DNA from 3 places in the Pseudomonas sp. GW823-FHT02C05 genome. Region 2 is predicted to be linked to each of the others. Evidence: riboswitches for the same ligand, from Rfam matches in the RefSeq annotation. Region 2 holds a riboswitch; each other region holds the start of a gene.

Region 1 (3,267 bases), on a different contig from region 2:
CAGCAGGCTGCCCTTGTAGTCCAGGCCGAGCTCGGCATTGAGGCTCTTTTCCGGCTTGAGGTCGGGGTTGCCTTTTTCGTAGTCCTCGTTGGCGTACAGCTGCTCGGCGTTGGGCAGCTTGAAGGCGCTGCCGTACTGGCCGCGCAGTTGCCAGTGGGGCGTCAGGTCGTAGAGCGAGGTGAGCATGCCCACGGTGGCGCTCTCGCCGCCGCTGATTTTCTCGTGGCGCACGCCCAGGCTCGGGTGCCAGTCGGGCAGGGCGTCGAACACCGGGCGCAGCTGGGTGTACAGGGCATTGGCCTGGGCCTGCTTGTTGTCGATCTTGAGCACGTCGTCCTGGCCCTTGAACCACTGGTTGTCGGTGCCCAATACCAGCACGTGGCCGCCGTCCAGCTCGGCCTTGCCCTCGGCCTGCAGGCCCCAGTCGGTGAAGCCCCAGTAGTCGTTGTGGTTGCGCACCTTGAGGCTGGCGTCGTCGAGGCTGTCGATCCTGGTGTAGCGGGTGTCCCAGTCGTTGACATGGCCCTTGACGAAGTAGCTGAAGCCTTCGCCCAGGCGCTGCTCGAAGGTCGCGGTGGCGATCTGCTGGATGCGGTCGTTGGTGGTTTTCCGGTTGTTCACCGGGCGGGCGAAATCCAGGTTGGCGTCGCTGTACTGGTAGAACAGTTCCAGCCGCGAAGCGTCGCCAAGGCCCTGGATCGCCTTGGCGCCGAAGGTGGTCACTTCATAGCTGCGTTTCTTGTCCCGGGTGTTGGCGTTGTAGGCGCTGTTGCGAAATGGCTGGTAGCCATCGGAGACGTTGTGGCTGACATAGGCCAACAGCCCCAGCTCGCCCAGGCCGTTGCTGAGGATCTGCTCGGCGCGGGCATCGCCGCTCGTGCCCATGAAACTGTCCAGGCCCAGGTTGACCTCGCCGGAGACGTCGCGGGTCTGCGGGCTGCGGGTGACGATGTTGATCACCCCGGACACCGCCTGTGTACCGAACAGCAGGCTCTGGCCACCCTTGAGCACCTCGATGCGCTCGATGGCGTTGGCCGGCAGGGTATCCAGGTACAGGCCGCCGTACAGGCGGTTGTTCAGGCGCACGCCGTCCAGCAGGATCAGGGTGTCGTCGTTGCGCCCGCCCAGCAGGGAGTAGGTGCCGTAGTCGAAGGGGCCATTCTTGGGCGCCACATACAGCCCCGGCACGTACATCTGCAGGACCCGGGTGATGTCGCTGCTAGGGCCGGCGCGTTCGATCTGCTGGCGGTCGATGATCTCCACCTTGCTGCCGTACCGGGCCATTTCGGCCACCGTGGTGGACTCCACCGAGGGGGCGGAAACAAATTGTCGGTCCAGCGTCAGGGGGCTGTCGTCCGCCAGCAGCAGGGGGCTGAACAGGCAGCCGAGCAGGGCGCCGCTCATGGTGCGGCGAGGTGCACGCCAGTCGCGTGCAAGGAAAGTGTCAGGTGTTGTCATTGTTGGTCTTCTCGAAAGTGTCTTCGGGAAGCACGCAGGAGAGGGTATCGGCCACGGGCACGCGACCATACCGGCCCATGCCCGCCCACCGCAGGATTGCCAAACAGACGTCACAGGCCGGTCTCCGGGCTTGCGAGTCTGGCGGCATTCGCCTTCCCATACCTTGGGTACAGTGGCCTGTTGAATGCAGCACTCGCTTACCGTTGCGGGGGCAGCACCGGACTTGCCCGAAAAGGGGCGCACCGGTTTCCCGTTTCACCTCCTGCGCGGCGGCAGGAGGCACCTGAAACTGGGCGGCATATGAACATCCGCCCCGGCGTTCGTCAACGTTGCGCCTGCCGCCAGGTGTTACCGGATTCATCGCCCTGACGCCTCTGTAGCCGCTGCCGAGCCCACGAGGCTGCGCAAAGGCCCGCAGGGCCTTGCTTGGCAGTCTCATGTCGAGCACCTCAGCGGTCTTGAGATTTCGCGCCCCTGCGGGCCGTGCTTCCGAGCGCGGCCCGAGCCTGCGGCAGCGGCTACAGGAGCAGGGCGCTTTGCGGGGCCAGGTGCCGCTGTGCGTGCAGGGCCGTGCGTGACTCGCAGGCCAGCAGCGGCACCGCCCGTACCGAGTCGCCCGGCTGCAGTTGCAGGCGCTTGGCGGTCAGCCGGTCCACCAGCAGGCAACCCGAAACCAGGCGCCCGGGGGCGGCGGTGATGCGGCAGCTTTCCAGGCGCCGGTTGTGGATCAGCCACACCGGCGCCTGTGCGTCCGGAGTGCCCACCAGCAGGGGCAGGGTCTGGCTTTCGCGCACGCTGCGGATCTTCGCCACCTCGGCCTCGATCAGCGGCCCGCCATCGAAGATGTCGATGCAGCCCTGATGGCTGAAGCCTTCGTCGCGCAGGATGCTCACCGCCTGTTCGGTGCTGGCGTGGGCCTGGCCGATGGCGGCCTGTGCCTGGGGGCTGAGCAGGCAGGTGTACAGCGGCTGGCGCGGCATCAGTTCGGCGATGAAGGATTTGCTGCCGTGGCTGGACAGGCGATTGGCCTGCTGGAAACCCATCTTGAAGAAGTGCCGCCCCAGGCTGTCCCAGAACGGCGAGCGGCCCTGGCTGTCGAGCTGGCCGCGCAGTTCGGCCACCAGCTTGTCGCCGAACAGCCGGGGGAATTCGGCGACAAACAGCAGGCGCGCGGTGGACAGCAGGCGGCCGGTGTAGCCCTGGCGGTGATCGCGGCGCAGGAACAGCGAGCACAGCAGCGACTGCCCGGTCATCTCGTTGCACAGGAACAGGGTCGGGATGTGCTTTTCGATGCCCAGCACCGGGGCGCTGCCGTGGGTGGTGCCGACCCGGTAGTTGTAGCAGGGCTCGCGCAGGCCGATGGCGCCGCTCAGGCCGCAGACCCCGATCACCTGCTGCTCGTCATCTTCCATGACGAACAGGTAGTCGGCATCGGCCCGCTCCACCTGGTTGGCGAAGGCTCGCTGCGCCCAGCGCACCCGATGGGCCAGGCGCTCGGGGTCGGTGGACAGGTTGTTCAGTTCGCGACAGCTGCCTTCGAGCAGGCTCAAGACCGCCGGCAGATCGGTGACGCGGATCGGACGGACGATCATTGGCGGGCTCCTGGCAATGACGCCGGGCAGGGGGGCAACAGGGGCCGGTTCATAAGGCAACGCTCCGTACCGGCTCGCCCGGCGCCAGTTGCAGGGCCTGGAACATGGCCGGGTCGAGGCCGATTTCAGCGCCCGGGGCGGTGTCCAGCGCCGCGACTATGGCGCGAAAGCCCTGCAGCCGCTCGTTGCTCAGCAACCACTGCTGGCCCTGGCCGCT
Region 2 (3,267 bases):
AAACGCCTCGTCCCGCGCCACGGCAATCCGCACGCCCTTGAGCAGCGGCGCGCAAGCCACCGGCGTGGGTGCGGCAAAACTCACCGCTGGCGGCAGTTCCACCTGGCAACTGCTGGCCAGGGCCTCGGCGGCGGCATCCAGGCGCAGGTCCAGATCATTCAGCTCGCTGGCCTGCACCAGCCCCAGATGGCGGCTGGGCAGCTCGATATCGGTTTCCCGGGACAAGGCGCCATACCAGCGCAAGCCTTCCGTCAGGCTGCCTTCCAGCAACTGCGCATGGCGCAGGGTACCAACCCGGTTGGCCAGCACCCCGGCAAACGGCAGGTCCGGCTGGTAGCGCGCCAGGCCCAGAGCCAGGGCGCCGAAGGTCTGGGCCATGGCGGTGCCATCGATCACCCCCAGCACCGGCACGCCGAAATGCCGTGCCAGATCGGCGCTGGAAGGGGTGCCATCGAACAGGCCCATGACCCCCTCGATCAGAATCAGGTCGGCCTCTCCCGCCGCCTCCCAGAGCAGACGGCGGCTTTCCTGCTCGCCCACCATCCACATGTCCAACTGGTACACCGCGGCACCACTGGCGCGCTCAAGAATCATCGGGTCGAGGAAATCCGGGCCGCACTTGAAGACCCGAACCTTGCGCCCCCGGTTGCGGTGCAAGCGGGCAAGGGCCGCGGTCACCGTGGTCTTGCCCTGGCCGGAAGCCGGTGCGGCGATCAACACTGCCGGGCAATGACGAACATCAGTCATGAATTCACGCTCACAGCTCGACACCTTTCTGCGCCTTGATCCCGGCCTGGAAGGCGTGCTTGACCATGCCCATCTCGGTCACGGTATCGGCCAGCTCGATCATCTCCGGCTTGGCGCCGCGACCGGTCACTACCACATGCTGCATGGGCGGACGTGCCTGCAGGTCACTGAGCACCTGATCCAGGTCCAGGTAGCCGTGCTTGAGGGCAATGTTCAGCTCGTCGAGCACCACCAGGCCAATATCCGGGTTGCTCAGCAACTCCCTGGAAACCGCCCAGGCGGCTTCAGCAGCAGCAATATCGCGCTGGCGATCCTGGGTTTCCCAGGTAAAGCCTTCGCCCATCACGTGAAAGCGCACCTGCTCGGGGAAACGCCGGAAGAATAGTTCTTCGCCGGTGCTGTTACGCCCCTTGATGAACTGCACCACGCCACACTGAATACCGTGGCCCATGGACCGCGCCAGCATGCCGAAGGCCGAGCTGCTCTTGCCCTTGCCGTTGCCGGTCAATACCAGCAGCAGGCCGCATTCGTTGGGCGAGTTGGCAATGCGTTCATCGATCACGGCTTTTTTGCGCAACATGCGCGCCAGATGGCGCTCGTCACGATCGGGGGATTCACTCATGGGGCAGCTCTCCGTTGGGGCTGGGGAACGGGGGGCAGGGAAAAGGAACAGACGGCGCTAGCCTGGCATCGCCCACCGTGATGCCGTTGGATGGATCAGGCCGGTCTCCGGGCTCATGAGCGGCATGGCTGCCGGACTGCGCGCCTTCCCGTGTCATTGACACAGTGGCGTCAGGCGCAGTCTTGACTCATCTACCGTTGCGGGGGCAGCGCCGGAATCGTCGTCGGCTCCATCACTGGAACAGACCCTGACCGGCTTCCCTGTTTCACTCTGTCGGCCACGGGCCACAGAGCACCTGAAACAAGTCGCGAAGGTTAGAGGGTTGGGGGTGGAGCGTCAATTAAAGCCGGCCGTCGCCCCCGGCACAAAACTGCACTGCATCAATAAACTGACGCCAATCTTGTGCCACACTCAGAGCAATGATATCAAATAGCCACTTTTCAGCGCCCCCGGCGCCAACCACACAACAATAAGGGGTAAGTTCGATGCAAGGCATGATCATCAGCAATCCGAAGCTGGAATTCCTGCGCCCGATGCTGGAACGCTGGTTCGATTGCATCGATCGCTACAACGTGGTTCGCGGCGATAACGAAACGCCTTACTGGTTCGACGAGCAGGCCAATCTCGGGCTGCTCAGCGCGTCGGCCTGGATGGCCGAGATGGTCAGCCTGGAACACAGCCCCAGCAGGAAACAGCAGGAAGAAGGTGCGCGCAACGCCCGCACCGACCTGTACCTGGCCACCAAGGAAGAGCGCGCCTACATACACGCCACCCAGCGCTGGCCAAGGGTCAACAGCCTGAACCTGACCCAGGCACTGCTGGACGTTGCCCAGGATGCAAGAAAGATCAGCTACGCCAGCGACCTGAGACTGGGGTGCCTGTTCGTTGCCCCACAAAAATCCCAGCACAGCGCTACACCGGAAGAGCTCCAGGACATGCTCGACGAACTGCAGAAAGAGCACTGCTGCGCCGTGGCCTGGTACTTCCCCTACGCCTATCGCAAGCTGCACAACGAGGCCGGCCACTACCACCCGGGCGTCGCCGTGCTCTTCAAGGAGGCCCGCTGATCGGGCGGAACCATCGACTGGCTATGCTTCTCTATGACTACGACGTCCGTGCACTCATAGGGAAATTCGCATGCTCAAGCTTCAGCACAGCCTACTGATCGCCATCGCCGCCAGCCTCGCCGCCTGCGGCGAAACTTCCAGCCTGCAGGTGTCCGACGGCACCGGCCCCAACCCCAAGCTGCCGGAACCCAACCCGACGCTGATCCCCACGGTCAACATCGCCCCCGCCATCGGCTGGCCGCAAGGTGCAAAACCCCAGGCCGCGGCCGGCACCCAGGTCAAGGCTTTCGCCGAGAACCTCGACCATCCACGCTGGCTCTACGTCCTGCCCAATGGCGATGTGCTGGTGGCGGAAACCAACGCCCCGCCCAAACCGGATGACAGCCAGGGCATTCGCGGCTGGATCGCCGGCAAGGTCATGGGCCGTGCCGGGGCGGCCGTGCCCAGCGCCAACCGCATCACCCTGCTAAGGGACCAGGATCACGATGGCGTGGCGGAGACCCGGACAATGTTTCTGGAGAACCTCAATTCGCCCTTTGGCATGACCCTGGTGGGCAATGACCTGTATGTGGCCGATACCGACAAGTTACTGCGCTTTCCCTACCAGAGCGGCGAGACCCAGATCAGCGCAGCCGCCACCAAGGTGGTCGACCTGCCCGGCGGCACCCTCAACCATCACTGGACCAAGAACGTCATCGCCAGCAAGGACGGCAGCAAGCTCTACGTCACCGTGGGCTCCAACAGCAACGTCGGCGAAAACGGCCTGGACAAGGAGCAAGGCCGAGCGGCGATCTGGGAGGTGGACCGTGAAAGCGGCCAGCACCGCCTGTT
Region 3 (3,267 bases), on a different contig from region 2:
GTGCGGCGCGCAGTTGCGCTTCGAGCTGGGCGGCGTCCAGTTCCTGGCCGATCAGCACCAGGCGCGTGGTACGGGCCTCGTCGGCGCCCCACTTGCGGTCGAAGTGCTTGTCGAAGCGCGTGCCCACGCCCTGGATCAGCAGGCGCATCGGCTTGTTGGGGATGGCGGCGAAACCCTTGACCCGCAGGATGCCGTGCTTGACCACCAGTTGGGTCAGGGCGTCCAGCAGCAGGCTTTCGTCGGCCTGGGGCAGCTCGATGGAGATGGAATCGAAGGCGTCGTGATCGTGGTCGTCGTGATCGTCATCGCCGTCATGGTGATGGTCGTGGTGGCTGTGGCGGCCGTCGATGTGTTCCTCGGAACCGGCACCCAGGCCCAGCAGCACGTCCAGGGGCAGGCGACCGCTGCTGGCTTCGATGACCTTGACCGCCGGCGGCAGCTCCTCGGCCACTTCCAGGCGCACCTTGGCCAGGTCTTCGGGGCTGATCAGGTCGGTCTTGTTGAGGATCACCAGGTCGGCGCTGGACAGCTGGTCGGCGAACAGCTCATGCAGGGGCGATTCGTGGTCCAGGTTGGGGTCGAGCTTGCGCTGGGCGTCCACTTGATCGGGGAAGGCAGCGAAGGTGCCGGCGGCCACGGCCGGGCTGTCGACCACGGTGATCACTGCATCGACGGTGCAGGCACTGCGGATTTCCGGCCACTGGAAGGCCTGGACCAGAGGTTTGGGCAGCGCCAGGCCGGAGGTCTCGATGAGGATGTGGTCCAGGTCGCCGCGGCGCGCCACCAGTTCGCGCATCACCGGGAAGAACTCCTCCTGCACGGTGCAGCACAGGCAACCGTTGGCCAGCTCGTAGACTCGGCCGCTGGCCTCTTCCTCGGTGCAGCCGATGGCGCATTGCTTGAGGATTTCGCCGTCGATGCCCAGCTCGCCGAATTCGTTGACGATCACCGCAATGCGCCGGCCCTGGGCATTGTCCAGCATGTGCCGCAACAGGGTGGTTTTGCCCGAGCCGAGGAAGCCGGTGACGATGGTGACGGGAAGTTTGGCCAGTGTTTTCATCGGATGCCCTTTGGCAAAAGGAGGCGGGCAAACGGGACGAGAACCGCAACGCCGGGCGCGCGGAGATTTCGCCACCGGATCACCCCGCCCGGTTGTAGTGAGAATCTTGGATCGAGGCAGGTCTCCTGGCTGAGGGCTTGCCAGTCGTCGGACCGGCGATTGCTGCGCCTTCCCACCGGCGTCGTCGACGCCCATGCAGTGGCCTTGCAGCAATCGAACCCTTCACAGTTGCGGGGGCAGCCGCGGCATCGACCGCGTTCCCTTCTTAGCTTCGACCCGTGGCCGAAGAACCTCGAAAGCGCAAGGCTACGCAGAGCCAGGGGGACGGTCAATCGACAATGCGCCCGTAGCAGCCGGCTTGCCGGCGAAAGGGCCATTGAACCTTGCACGAACGCGGCGCACACCTGCGCAGCGGTCACGGCAATTGACGCCCCTGCCCCGCCCATGATCTCCTACACACCTTGTTACGGGTGCCCTTTACAGGGTGAAACGGGAAACCGGTGAATCACGTGCTTAACTAAAAAGCCGTGGCCAGTCCGGTGCTGCCCCCGCAACGGTAAGCGAGCGAAGTGTCAGATCCACTGTGCCAAGGCATGGGAAGGCGACACTTGCCGGCACGGCATGACACAGCCCTGCCCCTCGCAAGCCCGGAGACCGGCCCGCAACACTTACATAACAACCCGCGGTGGGCGGGCGCTGTTGCAAACCCTGCGTGGCCATCACGCGGGGTTTTCCTGCGCCTCTACCCCGCTGACACTCCAGAGGGAAGCGCCATGTCGATCATCAGCAGCACCAGCCACTCCGCCAGCACGACCTCCACCCTGAGCCAGCGCCTGGTGGCCGCCATCGGCGCCTCGATCCTCGGCGCGTGCCTGGTGTACTTCGCCGGCTTCTCCCACATCGAGGCGGTGCACAACGCGGCCCACGACACCCGCCACAGCGCCGCCTTCCCTTGCCATTGAGACCTGCCGACATGATCAAGCGTATCGCGCAAACCGCAGGTTTCACCGGCCTCTTGGCCGCCCTGCTGCTGACCCTGCTGCAAAGCTTCTGGGTCGCCCCGCTGATCCTGCAGGCGGAAACCTATGAAAAGGCCCCCGCGGCCGAAGTCCATGAGCACGCCGAAGGCGCCATGGCCGCCCACAGCCACGATGCCGAAGCCTGGGAGCCGGAAGACGGCTGGCAGCGCGTGCTGTCCACCACCGGAGGCAACCTGGTGGTGGCCGTGGGCTTCGCCCTGATGCTGGCCGGCCTCTACACCCTGCGCGCGCCGAACCGCACGTCCCAGGGCCTGCTCTGGGGCCTGGCCGGCTATGCCACCTTCTGCCTGGCGCCGACCCTGGGCCTGCCGCCGGAATTGCCGGGCACCGCCGCAGCCGACCTGGCACAGCGGCAGATCTGGTGGGTCGGCACCGCCGCCTCCACCGCTGTGGGCATTGCCCTGATCGTGTTCGCCCGCAACTGGCTGCTGAAGGTCCTGGGCGCGGCCATCATCGCCGTACCCCACGTGATCGGCGCGCCGCAGCCGGAAGTGCATTCGATGCTGGCCCCGGAAGAACTGGAAGCGCAATTCAAGATCGCCTCGCAGCTGACCAATGCGGCCTTCTGGCTGGCGCTCGGGCTGATCAGCGCCTGGTTGTTCCGACGCAAGAGCGCGGGCCAGTACTCGGCATGATCGAAGTGAGCGCAGCGCCGACCCTGGTGGTCGGCCTGGGCTGCCAGAAAGGCTGCCCGGTGACCACGCTGCGCGCCTTGCTCGACCAGGTCCTGGCGGCGCACCAGTGGCAGGCCCGGCAGGTCCTGGCCCTGGCCAGCATCGACCTCAAGCGCAACGAACCCGGCCTGCTGCAACTGGCGGAGCAACTGGAACTGCCGCTGACCTGTTTCAGCAGCGGCCAGCTCGCCCCCTTTGCCCTGCGCCTGAGCCACCGTTCACAGATAGCCTTCGAACGTACCGGCTGCTACGGCGTGGCCGAAAGTGCCGCCCTGGCCCTGGCCGAACAGCTGTCACCCGGCCCGGCCACACTGCTTGTTCCCCGGCAAAAATACGCCCAGGCCACCCTGGCATTGGTCGTCGCCCGGTAGAATCCCCGATAATTCCCGCCTTCGATCATGAGCAATCTTCATCTGAAGCACGGCTCCCGACCTTTTTTCACAGGACACAGCCATGACTGTCTATTTCATCGGAGCCGGCCCCGGCGACCCGG

Evidence for each region. A riboswitch is a leader RNA that binds a small molecule or an ion and turns the genes downstream of it on or off. The one in region 2 is predicted to bind cobalamin.
Region 1: it holds a riboswitch for cobalamin, as region 2 does, so the genes downstream of both, AC1RGE_RS01215 (TonB-dependent receptor plug domain-containing protein) here and cobO (cob(I)yrinic acid a,c-diamide adenosyltransferase) in region 2, are expected to answer to the same signal.
Region 3: it holds a riboswitch for cobalamin, as region 2 does, so the genes downstream of both, AC1RGE_RS08710 (CbtB domain-containing protein) here and cobO (cob(I)yrinic acid a,c-diamide adenosyltransferase) in region 2, are expected to answer to the same signal.

What each region holds. Positions count from the first base shown of each region.
Region 1 covers NZ_JBXAJU010000001.1:248,502-251,768, forward strand. The annotation lists gene AC1RGE_RS01215 (TonB-dependent receptor plug domain-containing protein) at 1-1,404, opposite strand, end outside; cobalamin riboswitch at 1,557-1,760, opposite strand; gene AC1RGE_RS01220 (arginine N-succinyltransferase) at 1,977-3,050, opposite strand; gene AC1RGE_RS01225 (arginine N-succinyltransferase) at 3,100-3,267, opposite strand, start outside.
Region 2 covers NZ_JBXAJU010000003.1:755,643-758,909, reverse strand. The annotation lists gene AC1RGE_RS19905 (cobyrinic acid a,c-diamide synthase CobB) at 1-747, opposite strand, end outside; gene cobO (cob(I)yrinic acid a,c-diamide adenosyltransferase) at 758-1,369, opposite strand; cobalamin riboswitch at 1,451-1,683, opposite strand; gene AC1RGE_RS19895 (hypothetical protein) at 1,855-2,436, shown strand; gene AC1RGE_RS19890 (PQQ-dependent sugar dehydrogenase) at 2,507-3,267, shown strand, end outside.
Region 3 covers NZ_JBXAJU010000001.1:1,945,733-1,948,999, forward strand. The annotation lists gene cobW (cobalamin biosynthesis protein CobW) at 1-1,060, opposite strand, end outside; cobalamin riboswitch at 1,159-1,370, opposite strand; cobalamin riboswitch at 1,512-1,737, shown strand; gene AC1RGE_RS08710 (CbtB domain-containing protein) at 1,834-2,022, shown strand; gene AC1RGE_RS08715 (CbtA family protein) at 2,034-2,735, shown strand; gene AC1RGE_RS08720 (cobalamin biosynthesis protein) at 2,732-3,145, shown strand; gene cobM (precorrin-4 C(11)-methyltransferase) at 3,228-3,267, shown strand, end outside.